DNA from 3 places in the Sporosarcina sp. 6E9 genome. Region 1 is predicted to be linked to each of the others. Evidence: riboswitches for the same ligand, from Rfam matches in the RefSeq annotation. Region 1 holds a riboswitch; each other region holds the start of a gene.

What was found. Region 1 has a riboswitch for thiamine pyrophosphate ahead of thiD (bifunctional hydroxymethylpyrimidine kinase/phosphomethylpyrimidine kinase). Riboswitches for the same ligand answer to the same signal wherever they lie in the genome.
Region 2: linked by a shared signal. The riboswitch ahead of J4G36_RS01240 (3-oxoacyl-ACP reductase) and the one ahead of thiD (bifunctional hydroxymethylpyrimidine kinase/phosphomethylpyrimidine kinase) in region 1 are both predicted to bind thiamine pyrophosphate.
Region 3: linked by a shared signal. The riboswitch ahead of thiT (energy-coupled thiamine transporter ThiT) and the one ahead of thiD (bifunctional hydroxymethylpyrimidine kinase/phosphomethylpyrimidine kinase) in region 1 are both predicted to bind thiamine pyrophosphate.

What each region holds. Positions count from the first base shown of each region.
Region 1 is NZ_JAGEMN010000008.1:41,762-45,042, forward strand. Features, by position in the region: gene thiM (hydroxyethylthiazole kinase) at 1-476, opposite strand, end outside; TPP riboswitch at 545-652, opposite strand; gene J4G36_RS17635 (hypothetical protein) at 783-1,217, shown strand; TPP riboswitch at 1,303-1,408, shown strand; gene thiD (bifunctional hydroxymethylpyrimidine kinase/phosphomethylpyrimidine kinase) at 1,480-2,322, shown strand; gene thiE (thiamine phosphate synthase) at 2,309-2,968, shown strand; gene J4G36_RS17650 (DUF3238 domain-containing protein) at 3,035-3,281, shown strand, end outside.
Region 2 is NZ_JAGEMN010000001.1:206,488-209,768, reverse strand. Features, by position in the region: gene J4G36_RS01250 (GIN domain-containing protein) at 42-764, opposite strand; gene J4G36_RS01245 (hypothetical protein) at 1,144-1,659, shown strand; TPP riboswitch at 1,942-2,043, shown strand; gene J4G36_RS01240 (3-oxoacyl-ACP reductase) at 2,160-2,912, shown strand; gene J4G36_RS01235 (LLM class flavin-dependent oxidoreductase) at 2,986-3,281, shown strand, end outside.
Region 3 is NZ_JAGEMN010000006.1:112,222-115,502, reverse strand. Features, by position in the region: gene J4G36_RS16910 (M3 family oligoendopeptidase) at 1-674, opposite strand, end outside; gene J4G36_RS16905 (tryptophan-rich sensory protein) at 837-1,562, shown strand; gene thiT (energy-coupled thiamine transporter ThiT) at 1,597-2,160, opposite strand; TPP riboswitch at 2,275-2,376, opposite strand; gene J4G36_RS16895 (magnetosome magnetite crystal formation protein family) at 2,457-2,798, shown strand; gene map (type I methionyl aminopeptidase) at 2,917-3,281, shown strand, end outside.

The DNA.
Region 1 (3,281 bases):
GCAATTTCTTCGATATCGGCATCGCCTTCACCCGCATCGACCCCCTTAACCTGCCAATCAACCCCCGCAATCGTTGCGAGTTCACCGGCATTACATCGAATCAGGGTGACATCTACCTCTTTCAATATTCGCTGGACGCTTCCTTTGCGGAAAGAAGTAGCGCCAGCGCCAACCGGATCGAGAACAACAGGTGATCCATTTTTTACAGCGCTATTTCCAGCCAGAATGATGGCTTCCACAGTATCTCGTTTTAATGTTCCGATATTTAAAATGGTCGCTGACGACACCGCTGCGATATCGGCGGCTTCTTCGATTGCATCCGCCATGACTGGCGATGCGCCGAGTGCAAGTAAGCCGTTTGCTTGGAAATTTGCGACGACGATATTTGTGATGCAGTGAATAAGCGGTTGCTCTGTTCGTAGTTTTTTTAAGAGATTCTCGGTTTGATTCATTGATAAATTCCCGCCTTCAGTCATTTTTTTGAATTGAAAAAGCCGCTTCCTGAAAGTGGGGAAGCGGCTGCGGTTTTGAATTAGCATCATAAAAATACGCAGTCCCACTTCCCTCCGCTGGTATGAACCAGATCAGGTCATAAGAGTCCGCATATCCATATGCATCTCAGTCCTTGTAAAGGACACCCCTAGTGGCAAAATCATTCAGTTTGTTTTCCTCATCACTATAACATAGATTGATTAAAAGTAAAAAAGGGTTTATGAATTTAGAAGTCGAATACCAAAAGGATATGTTTCATATTGAATAGGGGAGATTTGTTGAAGGGGTACATGCCTGAATTTATCATAGCGTTACTTATTTATATCATACTCGAATTAGTTAATTCGCAAGTGTATAACAATGTCATGTCATTGAGTGTGGTATTCTCTTTCTTAGTATTTTTTGTTATTCTTTCTAAACATCGTAAAACGAATAAAAAACCGATTTCAGTTAAGCGAAAGATTACGGGACATACTATACTTTTTTCAATAGTTTTGGTGTGCATTTATTTTTCATTACCAGCGTTAACTTTTAATCAAGCAAAAGAAATAGTACTTAACAATTATGATATTACGATTAAAGAATCGTATAACGTTCCACTGGAAAGTGAATGGAATCCATTTGCAGCCAAGTGGGCTTATTGGTTTGAAGGCTATAATTCAAAGCAAGAAAAAATTTCATTAATGGTTAGTCCGGATACCGGTAAAGTATTTTTAATGGATTGATAAGTAGTTGTCATGCACGTCAACGCGATGTCCATTTCGAATTTCCATTCAAGTATGTTATACTTACATCAAAGCTGAATAGTTTGATAACCACTAGGGGTGCCTTTTTATAGGCTGAGACGTGCGCATTTGCACGGACCCTTGAACCTGATTCGGATTATGCCGACGTAGGAAAGTGGGCATCCACGCCTTTTATTTTGATGGTTGCTGCTTCCTGACGTTTCAGGTGTGGCTTTTAACATAATGAAGGGCGTGTTTCTATATGGTGAACGTAGCAATGACAATAGCAGGTTCAGATAGTGGTGGAGGCGCTGGAATTCAAGCGGACCTCAAGACATTTCAAGAACTTGGCGTGTTTGGAACATCTGCAATAACAGCGGTTACAGCGCAAAATACGCACGGCGTGACGGCCATTCAAGCAATGGAACCAACGATTATTTCCGAGCAAATAAAAGTAATTACAGAAGATTTTAATGTGAAAGCGATCAAAACGGGCATGTTGTTTTCGGCTGAGATTATTCATGCAGTTGCAGATTCGATACGGGGTAGCGGAATACCGCTCGTTGTCGATCCGGTCATGATTGCTAAAGGGGGGGCCTCCTTACTGCACGATGAAGCGGTCGAGGCACTGAAGTCTGTTCTCTTGCCGTTAGCGACTGTCGTCACACCGAATATCCCGGAAGCTGAAGTATTGACGGGCTTAACCATCAAAACGGCTACAGACATAGAAGAGGCGGCCAAGCATATACTAGCCTTAGGCACGAAGGCTGTCGTGATCAAGGGCGGCCATCGACAGGATGTAGCCTATGCTGAAGATGTGTTTATGTCAAAAGCAGGCACAAGGTTTTCGGTTCGCTCATCTTGGATAAACACGAAAGACACACATGGAACGGGATGTACCTACGCAGCCGCGTTGTCGGCGTTTCTAGCGAATGGGGAAAAACTAGAAGATGCGGTCGTTTCCGCAAAGCATTTTATCCATGCGGCGGTTGAAGATGGTCTAATAATCGGTGGTGGTCATGGACCGACAAACCATTGGGCGTATGGCCGTCGCATGAAAAACGAAAAACTTATAGAAGGGATTGCGATCATTGGACAAAAGTAAACTACAATTATACTTTATAATGGGGACACCAAACATAGGTGGAAAAGATCCACTTGCAGTACTCGAAGCGGCGCTAAAAGGAGGCATCACAGCTTTCCAACTCCGAGAAAAAGGAGAAGGGGCACTTGTTGATGTTGAATTGAAAGAACTAGCAGAACAATGTAAGGCACTATGTGAGGAATATAAAGTGCCCTTCATTGTCAATGACAACGTAGATTTAGCACTCGAAATAGATGCGGACGGCGTTCATATCGGGCAAGAAGACGGCGTTGTATCAGAAGTGCGTTCGAAAATTGGTAAAGACAAACTTCTCGGCGTTTCAACGCACTCATTGAATGAAGCATTGACCGCATCAGACGCGGGAGCTGATTATGTCGGCGTTGGCCCGTTATTTGACACGGACTCGAAAGAAAATGCCGGACCTGTAGTGGGAACGGCACTTATTAAAGAAATCGTTACGCATCTGCCGGGCTTGTGTATCGTGGGAATTGGCGGAATCACTGAGGGGAAAGCGAGCCAGGTGATCCATGCCGGGGCATCAGGTGTCGCAATCATTTCGGCGATTACAAATGGTGAAAATATAGAAGAAGCGACGCGTAATATTAAAGGTCGCATTACGCTGGCATTGACCGGCGTTGAAATGTAGGTAAAGACGTATAGCTCACTTTAAAATACGCCACACTTCCTAATAAGAGGGAGTGTGGCTTTTTGTATGGATGATAATCTTCTGTTCGAAGTAGAAACCGTAACACATAGACATGATTTAATCTCCTTCACATGGAAGGATGTCGGTGGACTTTATCAAGTTTATCGAGACGAGGAACTCCTCTATGAAGGGACTGTCGCGGAATTTTACGATGGTAATTTTAAACATGCGAAAATGTATAATTATTCGATTGAACGACTTGTCGGTGATGAAGTCGTAGATGTCATCGCGCTGCAAACTTCGGCATTTGCCG
Region 2 (3,281 bases), on a different contig from region 1:
GGATGGCTGCTATTAGACATAAGATTCTTCAACCGCCCTCCCTAATTGGCTTTTCTTATAAACCCGATTCCATTTACCTTCTTAGTCACCGTTTCTGGATTTCCACTGTAATTTATCCCCCCTATTCCTTCTACCGTTGCATCTAAACTATTGGAAGCATATACACTACTAATCCCAGCTCCTTCTAGTTTAATTGTCATATCCTTTACCTCCATTTCCTTTCCATGAAGTATAGAAGAGCCTTTTACAAGGATATTAGCGAATTCTGCATTTCCCGATAATGTTATATTGCCCGCACCTAAAAGATCTAAATTGAATTCCCCTACACCTTCACTTCTAATTTCACCACTGATTGCCGATTCAAATACCCCCTTAAACTTCTCGATAGAATCAACAACAATTTCCAAATTAAAATTACCTTGATCGACATAAATTGAATCTATTGGAACCCCCAATTTAATAACCAGATTGCCGCCTGTATTTAGATTCCTTTTATCACTGGTTATCTTAATCGTTTTTTCACCTTCATCTACTGAGACTGAAATAAATTTAGCATCAGTTCCAGTTACTTTGTACATTTCACCAAGATCTTTATCAAATACGATATCTCCTACTGGTTTGGACTTCTTATTTTTCACCTTGTTTATTGAAACAGAGTAACTCCCCATACCTACCTTAGGATTAGCATCAGCCTTAGAACATGCTGTTAACAAAACAGTAATAATAACCATCATAATTAAGAGTCTGTTTTTATATTTTTTCATGGTTTTACACCTTAGCAAGTTCATCACTTAATTTACATAGTGACAAAACTCTCCCTTTCGTCGTAATAATTCATCTATACTCCCCTTTTACAAACCTTTCCGTCTTTCCCACTTTCAATACGACTAATCTTTTCATACATCCCCCTCACTCCCATAACTTTCAGAATTGCTAGACACGTCATCACTCTTAATACGCTTTAACAAACGATTAGTTTCATTAATTAGAAATAAAAAGCACCTGACCTTTTTTATGAATAATTACCTAAACAATTTCGAATCTATTTAGTTTTACTTCATAAACTCTTCAAATATTTTACGAAATGACATTCTATCCGTTATAGTAGACTTATGATCATTGATTCAGGGAAGGTGATATTCTATGGGGAAAATTTCATTAGCGGAAGCTGTAAAATTAAAGAGTGTTTTAACCAAACGAATTCATGAACTTGAAGAAGAAGTTAGACGGGTTGCTTTTACAACGATTGAAAAAGGGGCATCTCCTGAATTAGGACCACGGACACTTTCTATTGTAGAGACTGAGCTAGAAACAGTACGTTTGGATGCAAGAATATTGGATCGTCTGATGTACCGCGCTAATATTGACCATACAATAGAATTTAAAGGTGAGGAAATTGCGATTGTAGAAGCGATTGAACTTGCAACTCAACTTCGTGCAAAGGCACGTTTATACAAAGAGTTATCATTTTCACCTAAAGAGGAAATCCAGTTCAGTTATGCAGAAACAACGCCTGTTTATCGGGTGGCCTTGTTTAACCCTGAAGATTATCGTTTAAAAGCATTACAAGCTGAAAAAGACGCACATAAATTATCAAATTTAATCAATGCCAAAAACTATGCGATTCAAGTAAACTTTAATGATGAAAATTATTTCTAACCTTGAATGAGTGAGACTCTTATTCAAGGTACAGAAGGAAACTTTACAATTTAAATGCAGGCCAAACCCATCACCTTTAACCATTTACCTTGTAACCAATGACCCATCACTAACTAAGGCAATGGCAATTCCACCGTTAGTATTATGTTTCATCTGGTTTCCTTCTGTAGAAGCGGTGTTGCCCAGAGAGTCATCTTATCGACTTTCGGGCAACACTTTTTTAATCGGACCATATTTCCTTGACATAAATTTCTAAAGACTATACATTGAATACAAATCTAATATATTCACTAGGGGTGTTTTTTTAACTGAGATGAGTATTAACTCAAACCCTTTGAACCTGAACTAGTTCATACTAGCGTAGGAAAGTGTAAACTCTAATACATAATTAAAGGGTGATTATGCCTAATTTTCATGTATAGTCATTTGTTTTTACGCAACTTTCCTATGGGAAGGTTGCGTATTTTTTATTTTAAACTAAAAACATAGGAGTGGTTAGAATGACTAGAACAGTTTTAGTAACAGGGAGCAGTAGAGGTTTAGGCGCATCGATTGTAAAGACATTGGCAAAACAAGGCTTTCAAGTGGTTATCAATTACTATCAAAGTGAAGATGCCGCTGAGAAGCTCGTTTCTGAGATTGGTGAAGCGCATGCGATTGCAATTCGAGCTGATGTAACAAATCGTAGTGAAGTAGATGAAATGATAAATAAAGCAACGGAATATTTTGGTCAAATAGATGTTGTCGTCAACAATGCATTAGTAGACTTCAAATTTGATCCAAACAAACAGAAACCGTTCACCGAACTCACTTGGGATGATTATCAAAAACAACTGGATGGTACTTTGAAAGCAGCATTTAATATAGTTCAAAGCGTCATACCTCAATTTATCGAACGACAAAATGGAAGCATTATAAGCATAGGGACTAATTTATATCAAAATCCGGTCGTCCCCTACCACGAATATACAACGGCTAAAGCTGGATTAATAGGTTTTACACGTAATATCGCTTCCGAGTTAGGAACACATGGGATAAAAGCAAATGTAGTTTCAGGCGGATTATTAAAAACGACCAACGCAAGTGCTGTTACAACACCAGAAGTATTCGATTTAATTGCCCAATCAACGCCATTGAAGAAGGTGACGACACCTCAAGATGTAGCCAATATGGTCGCCTATTTATCTTCGGAATATGCGGACGGTATTACAGGTCAAAATTTCACAGTAGATGGTGGTTTGACAATGAACTAGTCGCATAAATTGATAGTCTTTCAAAAACGGAGTATGCAAGACGCTTAAAAATGATGATTTTGGGGTGCAACTAATGACGAAAACTAAAGATAAACAACTACACTTAGGTGTTTTGCTGTATGGATGTGGACATCATCAAGCTGCTTGGTTAATGCCTGACTCTAGCGTTGAACGTATTGGAGACATTTCTTATTATCAATCTTTAGCACAGTTAGCGGAAAAGGGTTATTTTGACGCAGTCTTCTTTGCTGACAATCAATCTTTTCCAGCTAAAGATGCTAGTGATATGCCCGCATTTTGGTTTGATCCAATCGTCAATTTAACAGCTATTTCTCAAGTGACAAATCATGTGGGATTGGTTTCAACAAT
Region 3 (3,281 bases), on a different contig from region 1:
TCTTCCCATGCAGCTTCCAATGCTTCGAAAGAACGCTTACGAACGTCTGCATCGGAGTTAGCGCTTAAGTTAGCTGCCTGGCCAACGGATAATTCTTTTTCTTCTCCGTCTACTTCAATTGTAATTTTAATATCGCCAACGAGTTGATCATACAATTTTCCCCATCCGTGATACCCGTCAACACTTAGTGCTGTTACTAAACTTTCTTCCTCTTCCGAAAGTTTTAACGATACCTCTTCGCGCCACTCTGTTAGTACAAATGCAAATTCTTTTAGTTCAACTGACTCCATAAGGCTATTCCAAACTGCATCGTCCGATTTTGAAAGTGTTTGTTGAATTTTCAACATTGCAGTCGAGAATCGTGCACCAAGCGTACTCGTTTCACCCTGCAATAAAAGCGCTTTTTTGTCTGTTGTATCTGCCGCAATGAAACATCCAATTACTGCGCCTGCTTGCGATAAGTTCAACGCGACGGTTTTAATCGATTCAATTAGGTTAACAATATTCTGTGCAGCTCCTACTGATTCGGGAACGTTAAATTTAACCGCTTCTTTTTCTAATGAATTAAGTAACTCGTCGACACCATTTAGATGTGTTCTTAATTCTTCAGATTCGCTTCCACCTTTAAAAAATACATCTAAATCCCATACTTCAGAATACTTCACATCATTCATTTTTGTTCCTCCCTAGGCATTTCCAATTTTCTAAATATACCTCTCTATTATACCATGTAATTTCGAGAATCGAAAAGAATCCTTTTTGTGACAGAAGTTTCATAATTACATTCGCACGGGCATGCTTTCAACTGTATACTGATTTATTAGGAGGATTTTAACATGTTGCGAATAATCACCATGGCGTTATCACTGCTTTTCACGATTACTGTCTATGTTATTTCAATTTCTATTCCTTTTAATAATTTAACAGCAGCAGAAATCATGAATCGATTACCCATTCTATTTACACCCGCTAGCTATGTACTAGCTATTTGGGTATTCATCTATATATTGCTCGGCGGTTGGATTTATAACTTTTGGCGTACCCAAGTCAATTATAATAAAGCAATCTTGAACATTAGAGCCATTTTATTCATTTTCATCACATTATTAAATAGTATTATGATTTATTCTTGGCATTATGAATTTTTCAATTTAGAATTTATCGTTATCCTATCAATGCTTCTGCTGACTGCTGCTCTTTATTTTACGTACCCAAAAAGAGAGAATCATTTTTGGGATAGAGTTCCGATTTCATTGTTATTTGGCTGCAGCGTCATCTCTTTAATCGAACTCATAAATTATCTGCTCACCTTTCATGAATGGAGCGGATGGGGGCTAAGTAATTCACTGTGGGCTGTCATCTATTTGACAGTTTCAACCGCAATTGCGCTTCACTTTTTGTATCATTATCGTGATATTGCCTTTAACGCGGTATTCATATGGGTTTTTATCGGCATTGCAGTGAAAAACGGTTTTGATGAGCTCTTTGTTTCTACAGCTGCCCTTTTCCTTACGGCCGTTATTGGAGCTAGCTTTTATTTATTAAAACCATCAGAAAAATAACCTTTCCGCCCACTTTGGGAGGAAAGGTTATTTTTTATGTGCGTTTTAATAATCTTGGAGCCGTCGTGAATAATAGCACTGCTACAATCGCACAAATGATGATGGAAGGAATCATATAGCTTCCGTTATAAAGAAGTGAATATAGCCATGCAGGTTGACCTTCGGGTGCATACGATCCGAAAAAGACAATTCCGCCAATAAAATGGATTAGATAGCGAAGAAGCCCGCCAATGATTGTTCCCGTAATAATAGCGGCGGTCATACCGCCCTTGTTCTTTTTCGCGATGTTTCTCATTAACCAAATTCCTGTTATTGCGGCTACTCCGACTAGCGTGTAAGCTAATGTATAATCAAGAAGCGCTTGTGCCCAATGAAACACTTTACCGCCTGTTATTAATTGCAACAATCCGCTTATAAATCCAGTTAACATACCGCCAACTAGGCCCCATCTAAATGCCATTACAATGATTGGCAACATTGATAGTGTGACAGATCCACCTTGCGGCATTTGAAAGACCGTTAACTGATCAAGTACGAATGAAAGCGCGCCTAAAATTGCGATTTCCAATAATAATTGTAATCTACCTCTGTTCAATATAATCTTCTCCCAACTAGTTGTCGCAGGGATGCCGGATTGAAATAAAAAAAGACATCCCGGATAGAACGGGACGTCTCTATTAAGAAAGAAGCGAAACGCACGTCTTTCAATAAGGTCTGTTTCCATCCACATCCCTACGCAAGAATAATCTTACAGGTTCGAAGGGTCAAAACGAGTTGTCTTATCTCAGCCGAAACGGCTCCCCTTGTGGTTTAGCTTATTAAGTTTTCCTAATCTATTGTATAATAGATGGTGTTTTATAGCAAGCTGACCTTATACGTTCAAGGAGGATAGCGATGACAAATCAAAAACTAGTAAGTTCTTTATGCTATTTTAGTGTATTCTTCTTTCCTTTATTGCTGCCGTTTGTCATCTATTTGGTTACGGATGAACAAGAAGTAAAAAATCATGCCAGACGGGCTTTCATATCTCATCTGATTCCTGTTATTCTTTTAATTGCTGGGATAATTATCTTTTCACTTTCTATGTTTTCCTTCGAAAATAGAGTAACTAGTATTCTGAGCGGCGGTTTTGACTTTTGGAGTTTTGCACCATTTATATTCACACTCATCTATTCTGCACTATTTTTAATCGTCATCGTATGGAATGTATATCACGGTGTGAAACTGTTGAAATAGTAGTCGTTTTCCTATTTCTTCTGCATACATTATTAATGTGTGCAGGCTTTTTTATATTGTTTTTTATGCTATAGTGTAGGATGTAAATAAACGCAGGCAAGAAAGGATTGTACAATACATGATTGCTAAAACAGAACAAGATTTTTCAGGCTTAAGAAAGATCGGGAAAATAGTTGCTGAAATTAGAGATACGATGAAGGAAGCGACTGTCCCTGGTATGACAACGAAAGAATTAGACGAAATCGGAGGACGCCTTTTCAAAGAGAAAGGTGCTGTTTCTGCTCCAATCGCTGAATATGATTTTCCGGGATACACTTGCATCAGTGTCGATAATGAAGTGGCGCACGGCATTCCTGGGTCACGGGTTATTAAAGATGGAGATATTGTAAACATAGACGTTTCAGGATCTGCGGGTGGATATTTTGCAGATACAGGTATTTCATTTGTCGTGGGAACCCCTGATGAAAGAAAACAAAAATTATG